2 regions of the Microbulbifer sp. Q7 genome follow, and region 2 is predicted to be linked to the other one. Evidence: riboswitches for the same ligand, from Rfam matches in the RefSeq annotation. Region 2 holds a riboswitch; the other holds the start of a gene.
What was found. A riboswitch is a leader RNA that binds a small molecule or an ion and turns the genes downstream of it on or off. The one in region 2 is predicted to bind thiamine pyrophosphate.

Region 1 (7,255 bases), 1.6 Mb from region 2:
GCATTTCGGTACGCCTGCGCGTCACTGGTTTCATCCGCCATACATAACAGTTGTGCCGCAAGAAACAGCGCGCGCTCCTTCAGGTCCGCCGGGGCGTGTTGCTCGTTGTGCAACACACTCAGCACATCGCGCGCCTCCTCGGCGGGGCCGATGCCCCAGCCAACCGCCTGGCTGCCATCGGATTGTACACAGCGAACCTCGACCCCGAGGTTGCCGGCCACTGCATGAAACAGGGATTCGAGATCTGCCGCCTGTTGCGGGGTGCGTAATTTCGCGGTGGGACCCACGGGCATGTCAATCAGGATGTGGGTGGAACCGGCGGCCATTTTCTTGGAAAGCACCGAGGCGACAAGCTGTCCCTCACTGTCCAGGTCCAGGGCGCGCTCGATGCGAATCAAAAGGTCATCGGTTGGGCTCAGCCCGACTTCGCCCCCAGCGGCGAGGCAGGCCCCGGTACGGGTGATCACGTTGCGCAACTGTGCCAGCGGCAGGTCGACGTTGGTCAGTACCTCCATGGTGTCGGCGGTGCCCGCCGGTGAGGTGATGGCGCGAGAGGAGGTTTTGGGAATGACGAGGCCCGCGGCACTGACGATGGCCACCACAATCGGCGTCGTGCGGTTACCAGGCAGGCCGCCGATGCAGTGCTTGTCGAACACACGTGTGTACTCGGGCCAGTGCAGTCGGTTGCCGTTGTTGATCATGGCGGTGGTCAGCGCAGTGGTTTCGGCGGCATCGAGGCGTCCGCCGGCGCAGGCGGTCAGGAAACTGGCGACTTCGATATCCGAATAGCGGCGTTGGCCGATGTCTCCGATGATGCTGCTGATTTCCAGGGTATTGAGCCGGTGACCATAGATTTTCTTGCGTAGGGCGCTCAGTGAGGGCACCGGCGGGGCGTGGTGAACATGAACCACCGAGTGTTTATCCAGCCCGAGGAATTCCCAGGCGCTGTCGGAAAAACCGATATAGCCCTGGGGCAGAATCGTTTCACTCACCGTGTTGAGAGTCGCAATCAGCGTGCGCTGGCCGGCGCTGATTTGCAGTCGGGTGTTTGCCGTGTAGCCCTCGGCACGGCATATGGCGCAGTCCTTGCGCATGAAGACAATGGGTTCCTCATGGGTGTCGATTCCCATGCTGTAGGCAGTGAGTGGCAGCGCCCGGGCCATAGTGTGATCCCTGATCTCCCAACGGTGCGACCGGGGGGACAGTCCCGGCGGAAATATAGTGTAGGTGTTTCCGGCGGATGCGGGTGCGGCGGGGCACTATGCCGTCGGCGGCGCAGGCGGCGCAGGCGGCGCAGGCGGCGCAGGCGGTGTCCGGCGGGATGAGCTCGGGCCACGCCCGATGTCCCCAAATGACCAGTACAGGGCCCGTGACTACTGGGTTGGATGCTGTCCTTGCGGCTAGACTGGCGATCGCTCAAAAACCGTTCGAATCCGCGTTTCGTTGAACGTATCGCAAATTCGACCAGCCCGAAAGTAAACACTGTTCAAAGCGTGGGGGGAGTCCTTGGCGGAGTTGGGTTCGCTGTTAAGCCTGATGCCAGACCAGAGCCCCGGCCTTGCCCTCGGCCTGTTGCTCGCCGTGTGTGTCCTCAGTGCGTTTATCTCCGCGGTAACCGGCGGTGCCGGCGGTATACTGATGTTTGCCGCCCTTAATGTGGTCATCCCGCTGCGCGCCCTGGTGCCGATTCACGGCGCCGTACAGCTGCTGAATAACCTCGCGCGTATTGCGTATGTGCGTGAGCATATCCGCTGGGACCAGTGCATTCCGTTCTTTATCGGCTGTACCCTGGGCTCCGCCGCCATGACCCTTGGCCTGGCTAATCTGGACTGGCAGCAACTGCCACTCGTGTTGTTGGCGGTTCTGATTTTATACACCGTATTCAAGCCCAAGAAACTCCCGGAAATCCGCCTCAAACCGCGCAGCTTTTTCTGGGTGGGTATCGCCACAGGAACTCTGGGTATCGTTGCAGGGGCCGTAGATCCACTATTGGCTGCTTTCTTTGTGCGCAAAGATATGACGCCAAAGGAAATCGTCGCGAACAAGTCCGTGATGCAGGCGTGGTGTCACGCACTGAAGGTGCCCGCATTTATTTACCTTGGCTTCGCGTTTTCCGAGCATCTGGGATTGATATTGCTGTTGACCGTAGCCGCGGTCGTCGGTACCCGCATCGGTATCGCACTACTGAATCGAATCAATAGCGAAGTCTTTTTCAATCTTATGCGTGCGGCACTTTTGATTGCCGGCGCGCGCATTATCTACCAATTAGTTGCCCCCGCAATTTAAGCAGAATAGAAAGTAGGTACATACCATGGCCGACTACCAGATTATTAATCCATTTAATGGCGAGCAGATCGAAGCCTATGACTTTCACACCAAAGCCCAGGTGGAAGCGGCCATCCAAAATCTGGTTGCTGGACGTAAAATCCAGCAGGCGACCCCTGCGTTCGAGCGCTCCAATATCCTGATGAGGCTCGCCCAGCTCATCCTGGAGCGCAAGGAAGACCTGGCTCGCCTGATCACCGAAGAGACGGGCAAAACCATCAGTGACAGTCACGTAGAAATCGACCGCGCCTACAACACCGCACTGGCCAGCGCCATCGAAGCGCGCAACATGAATGGCGAAGCCCTCGACTCCGATGCCTTCCCGCCCATGCGCGAAAAAATCGGCATAGTCCTATGGAAGCCGCTGGGCACGGTTTTGTGTATTACCCCATTCAACTTCCCAATTAACATCGCGGTACACAAAATCGGCCCAGCGTTTGCCGCCGGCAACACCATCCTGTTTAAACCCGGCCCACAAAACAAACGCTCGGCTGAATTATTGGTCGAACTCTGCCACGCCGCAGGCATGGACAAATCCGTAGTGCAAATGCTGATTCCGGACATCGAAGCCACCAGCTACGCCGTCTCCCACCGGGAAATCCAGGCCATCAACTTCACCGGCGGCACCGCCGCCGCCAATGCCATCGCGCGGAACGCCGGCTACAAAAAAATGCTGTTCGAACTCGGTGGCAACGACCCGCTCATCGTCATGCCCGACGCCGACCTCGATGCCGCAGTAACGGCCACCATCAACCAACGTTTTGCCACCGCCGGCCAGCGCTGTACCGCGGCGAAGCGCCTGTTTGTACACACTGCCGTGTTTGACGCCTTTGCCGAAAAACTCGTGGCCGCTACCGCCAGACTCAAAGTCGGCGACCCGACGCAAGACGACACCTTCGTCGGTCCCCTGATCCACACCGCCGCTGCCGACGAGGTGGCAGGGCGCATCGAATCTGCCGTACAGGGTGGAGCAAACGTGCTTTACGGCGACAAACGTGAAGGAAATATTCTCTGGCCAACCATCCTCGACAACGTCGCCGACGACGCCGAACTGGTCGCGGAAGAAACCTTTGGCCCCGTGGTGCCGCTGCGCAAGTTCGACGACGAAGCAGAACTGGTTTCCCTGATCAATAACTCTCCCTTTGGCCTGCAGGCCGGCGTATTTACCCAGAACCTTGCCCTCGCCAAACGTCTCTACAATCAGTTGGATGTAGGCCTGCTCGCCGTCAACGACGGCCCCGGCTTCCGCGCGGAACATTTCCCGTTCGGCGGGGTAAAGGAAAGTGGTGTCGGTAGGGAAGGGGTGCGCTACGCCATTCGTGAAATGAGTTACCAGAAAACACTGGTGATCTAATCGCTACGAAGTACACAGCCAGAAGATAAGGCCGGGTGCTGGGTGGAAGGTTTCAGGAGCGTCGGCGACAGGACGTCGCCGCCGCAGCGCCCAGGGATGGGTTGAAGGGGGGCGCCTAGCTCGGTCCTGAAACCTTTCACCCGGTGCCCGGCCGCCACCGTAAGACCTACGAAGTATTCACTACCACAGAACCAGGCTAACGCCAAAATATCCCAGAGACTTGTCCCGCCGGTCACATTGCTACTATACTCCGCTCCAACTTGTCGGAGTGCCTTCGGGCTGAGATCGCTGTTGCGAGATCCGTTGAACCTGATCGGGGTAACCCCCGCGTAGGGAACAAGATCTGAAATCGCTATTTTTCGTACGTTGAATTTTTGCGTCCGAAACCCGCTCTCCCCACCTGTACCCCGGCAATCCACTCACGGATACCATCCAAGGAACGTCCGCAACGACGTAAGGGGTCAGCATGTCTCAAATCGCCGAACCGAAGAATATCGAGAGCAACGCCGATAAAAAAAGTCGCGCAGCACAGCAGCAAAGTGCCAAACAATTCCTCGATAATCTAACCGCTCAGCAATTTCCCAACTCCCGCAAAGTCTACCTACAAGGCGAACATTCCGGCGTAAAAGTCGGTGTGCGTGAAATTTGCCTCGGCCAGAGCCTCGTCGGCGGCGACGAACAAAACCCCGTGTTCGAACCCAACGAACCCCTGCGGGTATATGACACCGCAGGGCCTTACTCTGACCCGGGGTACACACCCGATATTCGCAACGGCCTACCCAAACTGCGCCAGCAGTGGATCGAAGCCCGTGGCGACACCGAAATTCTCGACACCCGTCAGGCCGCTTACAGCCAGAAACGCATGGCCGATCAGGGCCTCGACCATATCCGCTTTGACAACCTGCCCGCGCCCCGCAAAGCAAAAGCTGGCAAAAACGTCACCCAGATGCACTATGCCCGTCAGGGCATCATCACCCCGGAGATGGAATTTATCGCCATCCGCGAAAACATGGGGCGTGCCGATCTTGCCGCACAACTGAGCGAAGCAGATTATAAAAAAGCCCGTACCGGCATTTATATTCCACCGCAAATTACCCCGGAATTCGTCCGCCGCGAAGTGGCCGAAGGCCGCGCCATTATTCCCGCCAACATCAACCACACAGAGCTGGAACCGATGATCATCGGCCGCAACTTCCTGTGTAAAGTGAATTCCAACATCGGCAACTCCGCGGTCACCTCTTCCATCGAAGAAGAAGTGGAGAAACTGGTGTGGTCCATCAAATGGGGCGGCGACACCGTCATGGACCTTTCCACTGGCCAGAACATCCACGAAACCCGCGAGTGGATCCTGCGCAACAGCCCCGTTCCCATCGGCACCGTACCCATTTACCAGGCCCTGGAAAAAGTTGACGGCGTTGCCGAGGACCTCAATTGGGCAGTCTTCCGCGATACCCTGATCGAGCAGGCAGAGCAGGGCGTCGACTACTTCACCATCCACGCCGGCGTGCTTCTGCGCTACGTACCGCTCACCGCCAAGCGCGTTACCGGCATCGTCTCCCGCGGCGGCTCCATCATGGCCAAGTGGTGCCTCGCACACCACAAGGAAAACTTCCTCTACACCCACTTCGAGGATATTTGTGAAATCTTAAAAGCTTACGACGTCAGCTTCTCATTGGGCGACGGCCTGCGCCCCGGCTGTATCGCCGATGCCAACGACGAAGCCCAGTTCGGTGAATTACGCACCCTCGGTGAACTCACCGAAATCGCCTGGAAACACGACGTACAGACCATGATCGAAGGCCCCGGCCATGTGCCCATGCACAAAATCCGGGAGAACATGGACGAGCAACTGGAACACTGCCACGGGGCCCCCTTCTATACCCTCGGCCCCCTGACCACCGACATCGCCCCCGGCTACGACCACATCACCTCCGGCATCGGCGCCGCCATGATCGGGAGCATGGGCTGTGCCATGCTGTGCTATGTCACACCCAAAGAACACCTCGGCCTGCCCAACAAAGAAGACGTAAAAGAAGGCCTCATGGCCTACAAAATCGCCGCCCACGCCGCCGACCTCGCCAAAGGGCACCCAAGGGCGCAGATGCGAGACAACGCCCTCTCCAAGGCTCGCTTTGAATTCCGCTGGGAAGACCAGTTCAATCTCGGTCTCGACCCCGAACGCGCGCGCATGTATCACGATGAAACCCTGCCCAAAGAATCCGGCAAGGTCGCCCACTTCTGCTCCATGTGCGGCCCGAAATTCTGCTCAATGAAAATTACCCAAGATGTCCGCGACTATTCCAAAAAATTAGAGGCAGCAAAACAGGAAGCAGAAGCCAACAAAGGAATGGAAGAAATGTCCATCAAGTTCAAAGAACTAGGCGCAGAGATTTACCACAAGGGTTAACCTTGGAATACCGACGTGGCAGAGCGGAAACTGAATATCGCAGTAGCGGGAGCCGGCCTGATGGGCCGCCTTCTAGCCTGGCGTTTGTCTGAAAAAGGCCAGCAAGTATCCCTGTTCGAATCCGGTAGCCTGGAAAAACCTGCGGGCGCCTGCCATACCGCCGCCGGAATGATCTCGCCTCTGTCCGAACTGTTCCACTGTCCACTTCCCATCTACCAACTGGGCATGCAAAGCCTGCAACTCTGGCCAAGCTGGGTAAGCCGACTGGAACAAGTGACCGGCACCAACGTCGATTACCGCGAGAAGGGCAGCATCCTTATCGCCCACCCACAAGACCGCAACGAACTCCTGCAATTCCAACAGGAACTCGACGCAAAGCTAGGCTCAGAAAACCGCGAGCAACTGCAATGGCTGGACAATAACTCCCTGCGACATCTGGAACCCGAACTCGAACGCTTCGATCACGGCCTGTTCCTCGCCAGCGAAGCCGACATCGACAATCGCAAGCTGCTCCCCGTGCTGTTGCAGGCACTCAGGCAAAACCGGGTACAGCTGCACGAAAACACCCCGGCAGAGTGCGCCCCCGGAACAGTACACAGCGCGCATGGCACAGAGTCGTTTGATCTCGTCATCGACACCCGCGGCCTAGGCGCCAAGAAGCAGATCAGTGGACTGCGCGGTGTCCGTGGCGAAGTCATGGTGGTAGAAACCCCCGAAGTGCAACTCAACCGCCCCGTGCGCCTGTTGCACCCCCGGTACCAACTCTACGCCGTGCCCAGAGCCAACAACCAGACCGTCATTGGCGCCACTGAAATTGAAAGCGAAGATTTGAGTCCAATTTCGCTCCGCTCCACCATGGAACTCTCCAGCGCGCTTTATTCGATCCATCCGGCCTTCGCCGAAGCGCGCGTTATCGAAACACGCGTCAACTGCCGCCCAGCCACCATGGACAACCTGCCGGCAGTGGAGAGTGAACCCGGACTGATGCGCATTAACGGCCTTTTCCGCCACGGCTATCTACTGGCACCGACGTTAGTGGCACAGGCTGAAATCGAAGTTTCCCGATTAACCCAAACCACACAACAGGTGACCTGATGCGACTACTGGTCAACGGCGAAGAAACCCATATTGAGAATGAAAAATCATTGTCGGAATTGCTGCAACAGCTC
Region 2 (7,255 bases):
GTTCGTTCAGCCGCTGGATAAAATCCTTGATGGCCGGAATGTACTCGTCTTTCAGCGGGTACATGCTGATTTCTACGGAGAGTTGCATATCAAGGGACCTGTTTTCGCGAGTGGTATTTATCTGAATCGGGGCGGTGCCGCTACCGGCACCTTCACCGCAAGTTCATTACATCAAAATGTATAGCTGCCGGAGATGCCCGCCGTGCGTGGTTCACCCAGCTGGTAGTAGGCTTCCGGCGCGTAGCCATTGGCCGGGTTGTTGCCAAACTGGTTGCTGAAATAGAAGCCGCGGGTGTACACCAACTCATCGGTGAGGTTTCTGCCCCACAGGGAGACATGCCAGCGGTCCTCGCGGTAGGTCAGCTTCGCATTGACCAGCTCGTAGGCGGTGGACTTCTCGTTGTGGCTGTTGGAAAAATAGAAGTCGTCCTTGCCCTCCAGTTCCACGCGCGCCGTGAGGTTGCTGCTCAGCGCGTATTCCGCACCGGTAAAGAACTGGTAATTCGGCGCGTGGGCCAGGTCGCGGCCGTCGAGGTTTACCGGCGGAAGCGCTTCACCGGTGGAGTCATCCCGTGCATCCACATGTGCGGCGGTAACGAAATCATCGAACTCGGCGTTCAGCCAGCCGAAGGTGGCGAATAGCTGCAGGGCTTCGGATGCCTGGAACTGGAACTCGGCTTCGATACCGCTGCTGTATCCACCCGCGGCGTTGGTCAGGTAGTCGTCGAAGGAGAAATCGTCCGGGTTGAAGATGGACTGTTTGGCCTGGACGTCGCTGCGGTCCTGATAAAAGGCCGCCAGCTGCGCCTGCAATCGGTTTTCCAGCCAGTCGCCTTTTATGCCCAGCTCGTAGTTCAGCATGCTTTCGGTGTCGAACAGGTAGGTATCTTCCCCGATGGCAGGGTTGTTCGCGGACGCCGAGATAATCCGTCCGTTCACACCACCCGCCTTGTAGCCGCGCGACAGGGTGCCGTAGAGCATGGTGCTGTCGGTCGCGCTGAATTGCAGGGTGATATTGCCACCCCACAGGCTTTCGTCGTTGCGATTGGCCACCTGCAGATTGTCACTGTAGTCCGCGCGGCGCTGCTCCAGGCGCAGGCCGGTAATCAGTTCAACGCGCGCGCCCAGGGCGGTATTCAACTGCCCGTAAAGCGCGGCATTGTCGGTGTCGAACTGACTGGTGAAACTGGCGTTGCGTTCGAGCCCTTCTTCTTCGGTGCGTAAATATACCCCGGCCACCCAGTCGGTGCTGCCACCGAACAGGCGGCTCTCGTCGGTGGAGACCAGGCGCACGTCGGCACTCAGGTTGTCGCGCTCGCGCTGGTAGTTATCGGTGGAGCTGTATTCCCAGGGGTGGAAGCCCACGTAGGTCCAGTCTTCGTCGTAGCCGTATTCGGTGTCGGAACTGGCGGCGCTCAGTACAGACTTGACGGTGAACAGCGGGCTGCCACTCCAGGTTGTGCTGACCGCGCCGGCGAGGGTTTGCTGGCGGTCCCAGCCGGGCTGGTCGGAGAGGGTATTGCGGGAGTTGTCGAAACTAAAGGCGTCGTAGCCGTTGTCCGCATCCAGGTAAAGCAGGGTGAAATCCAGCTGCAGGTCATCGCTGGCCTGATAGCGCAACTTGCCGCGCGCCACGGTCTCGTCGATGTTGTTGGTGTCTTTGCGGTTCAGGTAACGGTTGTGCACGTAGCCGTCAGACTGCTGGTTCTGGACCGCGAAGCGGTAGCCCAGCTGCTCGGACAGCGGGCCGCTGGTGACGGCGGACAGGGTGTGGGAGCCGTAGCGGGCGGCTTCTGCGGAGACTTTTGTATAGTTCTCGGCGGTCGGCGCGTGACTGGTCATGCTGACCAGACCGGCCAGGGCGTTCGCACCGTATACCGTGCCCTGGGGGCCGCGCAGGATTTCTACCTGCTGCATGTCGAGGGTGCTGGCGGCGAGGCCCAGGCCGGTAAAGTCGATACCGTCGACGATCAGGCCCACGGAGGGATTGACCGGGTCGATAAACTGGCTGCGCTCACCAATACCGCGAATCTGCACAAAGCGGCCCCGGGAGGCACCGCTGGAGAAGTTCACGTTCGGGGCCAGGTTCAGCAGTTGCTCCAGGTTGGTGGCGCCGCGGGTTTCGATGGCGCTGGCATCCAGCACGCTGACACTGGTGGGAGTATCGAACTGGCCGGCCGCGCGCAGCTGGCCGGTAACTACCACCTCCTCGAGGGCGGTTTCGGCCAGAGTGGCACTGCTGGTCATTGCGACGGCAAGGCCGATCGCCCGGGCAAGCGGTTGGATATTGGATTTGCTGCGGTTATCGATATTCATGGCTCTCTCAGTGATGTCAGTGATGTCGGTGAGAGACCCGGTGCGCGACGTGAAGAGGAGAGCTGGAGGACTACCTATTCCTACGCCGGTATTAGCCGGATCAGGTTCAAGGGTTTGCGGGGCCGGGTCGTTTGGAACCGGCAGCATCTCAGGCATTTGCCACCCCTTAGGTTTTACCGGCGCGATGCTATCAGATATACGTTGGCACAGGAACTGCGGCGGGGCCGCGCGGGTTATCTGGCTGGTGGGCAGAGCCGATTCGTTGTGATGGTTGCAGCGGGCATGACGGTACTGGCTGTGCCAGGTCTTTATCACACAACGGTTTTTTTTAGCTGGCTGGATTTGCTAGGCGGCAGATTCCTTTACACTGCGGACTCTTATCCAATGTACTGGAGCCTGTATGAGTCAGCCCGATGCAAATTCCTGGCTGGAAACCCTGCCCGAAGCCTTCCTCGCGTACCTGAACGGGCGCCGTCTGGACGAGGTGGAGTGCATAGTCCCGGATCTGAACGGTATGTCCCGCGGCAAAGCGATGCCGCTGAACAAGTTCTCGCCGGATGCACCGATTTTCCTGCCCATCTCCATTTTCTACCAGACCATTACCGGTCAGGACGTGGAGATGGCGATTGAAAACCAGTGGGCGGAAAGTGATATGGCGCTGGTCGCGGACATGTCCACCGCCATGGCGGTGCCCTGGGCGAAGACCCCGGCGCTGCAGATCATTCACGACCTGCAGGATCTCGACGGCAACCCCATTCCCTGCGCGCCGCGCAATGTGCTGAAGCGGGTAATTGGCATGTATCGGGAGCGCGGCTGGCAGCCGATTGTGGCTCCGGAACTGGAGTTTTACCTGACCCGTCCGAACGTGGACCCCAATGAGCCGATCCAGCCGCCGGTGGGACGCAACGGCCGTTCGGGTACATCGCTGCAGTCGTACTCCATGACCGCGATCGACGAGTACGGCCCGGTGATCGACACCATTTACGAATTTGCCGAGGCCGCCGGCCTGCATATCGATTCGGTGATTCAGGAAGATGGTGCCGGGCAGGTGGAGTTCAACCTGACCCACGGCGACCCGCTGCTGCTGGCGGACCAGGTGTTTTACTTCAAGCGCATCATCCGCGAGGCGGCACTAAAAAACGGCATGTTCGCCACCTTTATGGCCAAGCCTATGCGCGACCAGCCCGGTAGCGCCATGCATATTCACCAGAGCGTGGTGGATATCGAGACCGGCAAAAACGTGTTCTCCGCGGACGACGGCAGTGCTTCGGACCTGTTCCGCTATTTTATCGGCGGCACCCAGAAGCATATGCGGGAAGTGATGCCGTTTATCGCCCCGAATGTGAACTCCTATCGACGTTTTGAATCCGAGGCGAACTCCAGTGCGCCCACCAATATCGGCTGGGGCTACGACAACCGTGCCACCGGGCTGCGTGTCCCCAATTCCGGCGCTCAGGATCGCCGTCTGGAAAACCGGGTGGTGGGGGTGGATTCCAACCCGTATCTGGCGATTGCCGCCAGTCTGGTATGTGGCTATCTCGGCATGATCAACGGTGTCGAGCCCAGTGCCCCGGCCGCGTCGGAACTCAATGAGGAGCAGGAAGATAATTTCTATATTCCGCTGACCTTCGACGAGGCGCTGCGGATCTTTGACGATGCGGACGAGTTGCGTCAGGCCCTGGGTGAAGAATTCTGCCAGCTGTATGCGGCAGTGAAGTACGAGGAAATGCGCCTGTTCCATCGGGAGATTTCCCCCTGGGAGCGCCAGCACCTGTTGTTGAATGTGTAGAGGCTCAGCCCTGCGGAGGGCTGAGCCTGTCCCGCTCTGACAGAAGCACGCGCCCCAGTTCTTTGATCGGCGGTGCCCGCTCGGCTAATGCTGGCAGCAGCTGGCGGGCCGCAAATACCGTCAGGTGGTCGTCGTCCCGGTAAAGGAGTTTGCCGTCGATGGCGATTTGACAGTTGTCGTCGCACATCATTTCTCGCGGGTTCAGTGTATAGACGCCATGGCGTTCAGCTACCAGGTCGATCACCTTGTCGGCCTGCCGGTGCCGTTTTTCCACACGGCTGACTGGGGGTCCTGCGCCGAGAGCGCTTCCGCCAAAGGCCGCTCTGGCCAGAGCGGCCGGAACGGAGTGGTCAATTTCAGGGACGCCCTTGATCAGCACCACCTGCCGTCCGGTGGCGCGAATGGCTGCGACCGTGCGGTCGAGTGCATCAGCAACCATTGCTGCTCTGCGGGTTTCCGTTGCCTGCGTGGCCCAGCTGGGGATGGGGCTAGTCCGGGTCGCAACAGGCTCCAGCAGCATGTCGTCACCGCCCTCGGGGCGGGTTCCTTCGCTCGCCATTGCCCAGCGCGCGGCCAGCACAACGACGGGGAGGTCTTCCCTTGTCTGCAACAGCGACAGCGCCTGATCATTGAATTGGTCACAGCTGTGCGAGCGGGACTTGTCCGGTCGGTACAGCCCGAGTAACGGTGGGCAGCCGGATTTGAGCGCCGCCATGCCGATGGATTTCTTTTCTGTGTGCAGCCGGTCAAAGCCCGGGAGCCAGGCCGCAGCATGAGAATCTCCCCACAAGAAAACGCCGTTTTTTTGTGAGCGATCGAGGGGATCCTGGCCGATCGAGCACAGATTTGCCGCGGGAGATTTCTCCATGCAGCGCTCCTGACGGTCGATTCCGCTGAACGCCTGCTGGTAGGTGGCAAGATAAGGATCTGGCAAACGGAGTGGAAAGCCGTCGTACGTCTTGATGGTCGCGCCGATGCCAACGAGCAACAGGGACGAGGCCAAGGAGAACCTTACCAGCTGGGGGCGGGGTACCTTGGCTGCCCGGCCACCGCGAAATGGCTGTTCGATATATTTCCAGCTGGCCCAGGCAATAAGCAGGGAAAGCGCCACCGCAAACAGCGCAACAGTTGTCGGGAGGTGGGCGCTGCCTTGCAGCAGACGCAGGCCCACCAGCACCGGCCAGTGCCACAGGTACAGCGAGTAGGAAATCAGTCCGATACCGACGAGCAGGCGGTTGCCGAGCACTCGGGAAACCCGGTTGCCCGGGGCTTCACCGGCCCATATCAGGGCCACAGCACCCAGTACGGGCAATAGCGCTGCCGTTCCGGGGAAGGGGGTTTGTGAGTCGTACAGGAACACGCCGCTGGTGATCATCAGCAGCCCGGCGAGGGCAATAAACTCGGCCGTACTGCGCTGCTGCAACTTCGGCAGGGCGCCCATGGCAAGCAGGGCGCCGGCACCCAGTTCCCACATCCGTGCAGGCGTTAGGAAGTAGGCCGCTGTGGGCGCGGTCCGGGTTTGCCACACGGCGAAAAGTAGTGAAGCCACGGTCGCGATGGCGACCCCAGTGAGCATGCGGGCTCGAGGCCCGCGGGCCAACAGGCACAGCAGCAGAGGAAAGCCCAGGTAGAACTGCTCCTCAACCGACAGGGACCAGGTGTGCAACAGCGGCTCCCACTCCGCGGCCGTGCCAAAGTAGTCCTCGGTGCTGCGCAAAAACCAGACGTTGGAAAGAAACAGCACGGCCGCGATCAGCGAGCGGCCCAAAGCACCAAAGGCATCTGGTGGCATCAGCAGCCAGCCGGCGACCACGCAGGCCAGCATCATCGCAAACAGTGCGGGCAGGATCCGGCGGGCGCGGCGTTCGTAGAAGCTCGCCAGGGAGAATTCACCGCTGGTGACTTCCCGGATCAGGATACTGGTGATCAGAAATCCGGATATGACGAAAAATACATCGACGCCGATAAAGCCGCCGGAAAAGCCCGGGAGGCCCGCATGGCCAAGTACTACCGGCAATACTGCCAGAGCCCGCAGGCCGTCGATATCCGGGCGGTAACCATTGATTTGCTTGTTGCCAGCCAATTGAATAATGTCCCGCAAATTCACTTCATTCAGGGTAAAACGGTGCGTCTCTGGCGCCCTTTCGGCACAGACGCGGAGGCGCGCAATTCTACCACCTTGCGGTATGGAAATACGTGCGCCGGGTGACGGGAGTGTGAACCTGTGCAGCTCGCCAGGGGGGGGAGGAAGAGGGGTAGGAAGTGGACGAGGAGAAGGAGAAGGAGAGGGAGGAGAAGGCGCCCTGGGCCTGATGGCGGCCCGGGGCGGGAAGTCACACCTTATACGGCGAAGCTGTCACTCAGTTTCTTCTCCACCAGCGCTTTCTTCAGGCGTGCGTACTGCGGAATGCCGTTTTTGTAGGGCGGGTAGTCTTCCCCCTGAATGAGGGGTTCGAGATAGTTGCGTCCGGCCTCGGTGATGCCAAAGCCGTCCTCGGAAATAAATTCCTTGGGCATGAACTTCTCGACATTCGCCACTTCGGCCAGGGGTGCCTCGCCAATGGTCCAGCTGTAATCTGCGGTGGTGGTGCCATTGCGTTCGATGGTGGGCATGATGGCATTTTTGCCGGCAACCGCCGCTTCCACCGCGGCCTTGCCCACGGCGTAGGCTTGCTCCACGTCGGTGGCAGACGCAATGTGGCGTGCTGCCCGCTGCAGGTAGTCGGCCAGGGCCCAGTGGTATTTGAAGCCCAGCTCGTCCTTCACCATTTTCGCCAGGGTGGGCGCGACACCGCCCAGCTGTTTGTGGCCAAAAGCATCCACACTGCCGGCGTCGGCGAGGAAGGTGCCATCGGCGTACTGGGCGCCCTCAGAGGCGACGATCACGCAGTAGCCCTTGTCGGCAACAGTCTGCTGTACCTTGGCCAGGAACTTTTCTTTGTCGAAGGCCACTTCCGGCAGCAGGATGATGTGCGGGGCATCGCCTTCCTGTTCCTGGGCCAGGGCGCCGGCGGCGGCAATCCAGCCCGCGTGGCGACCCATGACTTCCACGATGAATACCTTGGTCGAGGTGGCGCACATAGAGGCCACGTCGAGGGCGGCTTCCTTGGTGGAAACGGCCACATACTTGGCCACGGAGCCAAAGCCCGG

Region 1: it holds a riboswitch for thiamine pyrophosphate, as region 2 does, so the genes downstream of both, thiC (phosphomethylpyrimidine synthase ThiC) here and AU182_RS14130 (TonB-dependent receptor) in region 2, are expected to answer to the same signal.

What each region holds. Positions count from the first base shown of each region.
Region 1 covers NZ_LROY01000002.1:433,447-440,701, forward strand. The annotation lists gene AU182_RS07530 (thymidine phosphorylase family protein) at 1-1,163, opposite strand, end outside; gene AU182_RS07540 (sulfite exporter TauE/SafE family protein) at 1,507-2,286, shown strand; gene AU182_RS07545 (aldehyde dehydrogenase family protein) at 2,312-3,679, shown strand; TPP riboswitch at 3,934-4,032, shown strand; gene thiC (phosphomethylpyrimidine synthase ThiC) at 4,146-6,086, shown strand; gene thiO (glycine oxidase ThiO) at 6,102-7,181, shown strand; gene thiS (sulfur carrier protein ThiS) at 7,181-7,255, shown strand, end outside.
Region 2 covers NZ_LROY01000002.1:2,007,654-2,014,908, reverse strand. The annotation lists gene AU182_RS14135 (YkoF family thiamine/hydroxymethylpyrimidine-binding protein) at 1-88, opposite strand, end outside; gene AU182_RS14130 (TonB-dependent receptor) at 172-2,316, opposite strand; TPP riboswitch at 2,377-2,493, opposite strand; gene AU182_RS14125 (glutamine synthetase family protein) at 2,717-4,105, shown strand; gene AU182_RS14120 (acyltransferase family protein) at 4,110-6,188, opposite strand; gene AU182_RS14115 (6-phosphofructokinase) at 6,446-7,255, opposite strand, start outside.